Regions from separate parts of the Faecalibacterium sp. AF28-13AC genome, predicted to be linked through region 2. Evidence: predicted binding sites of a transcription regulator. Region 2 holds the regulator's gene; the other holds the start of a gene.
The links. Region 2 encodes HrcA, which represses chaperone genes, less so after heat shock. Its sites were predicted from a motif close to TGTTAGCACTCNNNNNNNNNGAGTGCTAACA; they were not measured.
Positions count from the first base shown of each region.

Region 1 (2,199 bases), on a different contig from region 2:
TGATGTTCAGGCTCAGGTCCTGGCTGTCCACGATGCCCTTGACGAAGCTGAAGTAATCGGGCAGCAGGTCGCCGCACTTTTCCATGATGAGCACACCGGAAGCGTAGAGTGCCAGACCCTTTTCGTAGTCCTTGGTGTAGAAGTCGTAGGGGCGATGGCTGGGCACAAAGAGCAGAGCGTTGTAGTTCGCGGTGCCCTCGGTGCGGCTGACGATGACGCGGGCGGGGTCGGTATAGTCGTTGAACTTATCCTTGTAGAAGGCGGCGTACTCTTCGTCGGAGACTTCGCTCTTCTGCTTCTTCCAGATGGGCACCATGCTGTTCAGGGTCTCCAGCTCGGTGTAGGTCTCCCACTCCGGCTTGTAGTCATCGGGCTTGGGGTCCGGTTCGGGCTTCTGGCGGCTCTTCTCGCGCTCCATCTGGATGGGATAGCGCACATAGTCGCTGTACTTCTTGACGATGGCCGCGATGCCATATTCATCGAGGAAGTTCTCGTAGTTGTCGGTGTCGGTGCTGGGCTTGATGTGCAGGATGATGTCGGTGCCCACGGTGTCCTTTTCGGCCGGGTTCATCTCGTAGCCGTCCGCACCGCTGGATTCCCACTGCCAGGCCTGGTCTGCGCCGTAAGCTTTGGAGATGACGGTGACTTTGTCGGCCACCATGAAGGCCGAGTAGAAACCGACGCCGAACTGGCCGATGATGTCGATGTTCTCGTCCTTGTTCTCTTTCTTGAAGTCGAGCGAGCCGGAGTGGGCGATGGTGCCGAGGTTGGACTCCAGCTCTTCCCTGGTCATGCCGATGCCGTTATCGGAAACGGTCAGGGTGCGGCTGTCCTTGTCGCGGGTGAGCAGGATGCGGAAATCGCCTTTGTTCATGCCGACGGAGGTGTCGGTCAGGCTCTTATAATACAGCTTGTCGATGGCGTCCGAAGCGTTGGAGATCAGCTCGCGCAGGAAGATCTCCTTGTTGGTGTAGATGGAGTTGATCATCATGTCCATCAGCTTTTTGCTTTCCGCCTGAAATTCTTTCTTCGCCATAATACAAAACCTCTTTTGTTCAGATTCGGTGCCAGAGAGCCGGAGTTTGGGATAATGGCTTAGCACTCATAACTTTCGAGTGCTAATATACACCGCTTCGCATCAAAAATCAAGGGGTTTCATAAAAAGTTCAGAAATGTTTGCGGTTCTCTTTGCATTCCGGCTTCAAACCCATTATAATAGTCCCGACAAAGTCGGAAAGGAATGACTTCGATGCAGTTTGAAATGTGTGCGCTTCCCGGTGGAGGGAAGCTGGAACTTTATCTGCGCAGCCCGGACCCGGCCATGCCGAACGCGCTGCGCCGTCCGCTGGTGCTGGTGGTGCCCGGCGGTGGGTACGAACACGTCAGTGCCCGTGAGGCCGACCCGGTGGCGCTGCAGTTTGCAGCGGCAGGGTATCACGCCGCCGTGCTGACCTACAGTGTGGGCGAGGGGGCACGGGATCACCAGCCGCTGCGCCAGCTCCGCGCGGCCATCGGGCTGCTGCGGCAGAACGCAGAACGCTGGGGCATCCTGTCGGACCGGATCGCCGTTTGCGGCTTTTCGGCGGGCGGGCACCTGGCGCTGTCCGGTGCGGTGCTCGACTGCCCCGGCGAGGCGGCAGACCGCAGCCGGAAGCCGGATGCCGTGCTGCTGGCCTATCCGGTCATCACGGCGGGGGAGTATGCCCACCGGGGCAGCTTTGTGCAGCTTTCGGGCAGCGAAGACCGGGCGGAGCACCGGAGATTCGGGCTGGAAGAGAAGATCACACCGGATACACCGCCGGTCTTCGTCTGGCACACGATGGAGGACGCCACCGTCCCGGTAGAGAACACCCTGCTCCTCCTTGCAGCGCTGCGGAAGAACCATGTCCCCTGTGAGGCGCATCTGTTCGAGAAGGGGGGCCACGGCACCAGCATCTCCACCGCAGAGGTGGATGCCGCCAGCGCCCACCGCGCCCACTGGGTGCAGCTGGCGGTGGAATGGCTGAACGACACCTTCGACTTCCATCTGGAATAAACTGGATTTGTACAGTTCTACAAAAAATTCATGAAAAAATAGTTGACCTGCAACAAATTTTAGCGTATACTGGTCAGCGAAAACAAACGCCGGGCACACCGCCCGGAAGGAAGAGGGAACATTTATGGCAATGCGGCCGGAAATTTCTGTCAAGAACCTGATGA
Region 1 covers NZ_QUFG01000003.1:28,924-31,122, reverse strand. The annotation lists gene htpG (molecular chaperone HtpG) at 1-1,036, opposite strand, end outside; gene DWY95_RS04530 (alpha/beta hydrolase) at 1,250-2,035, shown strand; gene DWY95_RS04525 (hypothetical protein) at 2,160-2,199, shown strand, end outside.
Region 1: htpG (molecular chaperone HtpG) is a predicted target of HrcA. The motif match lies at 1,094-1,124, and genes of this name have one in related genera.

Region 2 (2,199 bases):
CCAGCGCATCCGCCGGGGGGACCCGCTGGAGATCTTCACGACCGGCGACGGCGAGGTCATCTTCAAGAAGTATTCGCCGGTGGGGGAGTTGAGCAGCGTGACGACGCAGTATGTGGATGCGCTGAGCAAGAGCTTCGCACTGACGGCCTTCGTCTGTGACCGGGACCGCATCCTGGCGGCGTCCGGTGCCGGGCGGCGGGACCTTGTGGACCGCAGCGTCAGCCAGCCGCTGGAAAAGCTGATGGACAGCCGGAAGCTCTACACCAACGGCGGCGACCCGGAAAAGGCCCTCCTGCCCTGCGAGGGGGCGCAGCGCGCTCTGCTCTGCGTCTGCCCCATTATCGCGGCAGGAGATGTGACCGGTGCCGTGGGCCTTCTGACCGAGGACCGGGCGGCACAGCCGGATGCCGCGCAGGAAAAGGCCGCAGCTGTGGCGGCGGCGTTTCTGGCAAAGCAGATGGAAGAGTGAATACCTTATAATAGAAGCAAACGGCCTGCGCCTCGGCGTGGGCCGTTTTCTTATGACCAATTTGTGAATCTTTCAAAACTTTTCTGCGAACCTATTGACAGCGCGGAAAAATTGGATATAATGGTCTTAGCACTCAGGAAGACAGAGTGCTAAAGAACGAAAAGCAAACGAAGGAGGCAGGCGCTATGACGATGGATGCACGCAAGCAGCGAGTCTTGCAGGCGATCGTGGCGCTGTATGGTCTCGAAGGGGAGCCTGTGGGCAGCAGTGTGCTGGCAAACTACTTTGATATGGCAGTTTCCAGTGCGACGCTGCGCAACGAGATGGCGGCGCTGACCAAGTTGGGCCTGTTGGAGCAGCCCCACACCAGCGCGGGCCGTGTGCCCAGTGCCAAGGGCTACCGTTATTATCTGGACAATCTGCTGACGGATGACCAGCCGCTGGACCGCGTGACCCGCGCACGGGTGGACGCCGTGTTCGCTAGCCTGGACCACGAGCCTGAAAAGCTCGCCCAGGGTGCCGCACGGGCGCTGGCTCAGATCAGCGGCTGCACCGCAGCCATCAGCACCCCCTGTGCCGAGGACCTCTGCATCGCCCATTATGAGGTGGTGCAGGTGGGCCGCAGCGCGGCGGCAGTGCTGGCGGTGACCACGGCCGGCTACGTCCGGACCCGCGTGGCGCGGGTGCGCACCGGCCTCTCGCGTGAGGATGCTGCGGCGCTGGCCGCCCTGCTCAACCGGAACCTGACATTCGTGGCTCCCATGGATCTTTCGCCCCGGCTCCTTGCAGAGCTGTGCGGCCAGATCAGCCCGGAGCTGGTGCCGGTGGTGTCGGCGGCAGCGGCCATCCTGCAGGATTCCACCAAACCGCATGTCTATCTGGGCGGCGAGCAGTACCTGCTCGACTGGCCCCAGCTGGAAGGCAAGGTCGGTTCCATCCTCAGCCTGCTGAGCGATGAGGAAGCGGCCGCCCGGCTCATCGCCCCGCCCGCAGAGCAGAGCGAGAGCATCCTGCTGGGCGAGGACATCGAGCCGCAGATCCCCGGCCTGTGCATCGTCAGCGACCGTTATCTGGTCGGCGGCGGGCTGTGGGGCTCGGTGGCACTCATCGGGCCGACCCGGATGCCCTTCCCAAAGCTGATGCCTCTGCTCCACACCTTTGCCGACCAGCTCGGCGAGGGCATGAGCGGCAAACGAAAAGATACCCCGCAGGCAGCCGCACCCCGGCGGACTGTGATCTATAAGGAGGACCTGGAATGAGCGAAGAAACCAAGAAGACCCCGCAGGCGGAACCCGCCGCAGAGCCAAAGACCGCTGAGCAGGCCGCACCCGAAGCAGCCGCTGAACAGGCTGCGCCCGCATCCGAGACAGCGGAACCCAAGGATGCGAAGAAGGACGGCTGGTTCAAGAAAAACCGCGACCTGGAAGCTGCAAAGGCAAAGCTGGAAGCAGCCGAGCAGGAAGCGGCCCAGACCAAAGAAAAGCTGCTGCGGATGGCTGCCGAGTACGACAACTACCGCAAGCGCACCGCCCGCGAAGCAGACCAGAAGTTCAACGATGGCATCTCCTTTGCGGTCAACCAGATCATCCCCATCCTGGATACGCTGGAGATGGCGGCCAACGCTCCCACCACCGACGAGAATTACAAAAAGGGTGTGACCATGACGCTGGACAAAGCGGCCAAGGCACTGGATGTCCTCCATGTGGAGGAGATCGAATCCCTGGGCAAGC
Region 2 covers NZ_QUFG01000002.1:55,458-57,656, forward strand. The annotation lists gene DWY95_RS02820 (stage V sporulation T C-terminal domain-containing protein) at 1-469, shown strand, start outside; gene hrcA (heat-inducible transcriptional repressor HrcA) at 655-1,728, shown strand; gene DWY95_RS02830 (nucleotide exchange factor GrpE) at 1,725-2,199, shown strand, end outside.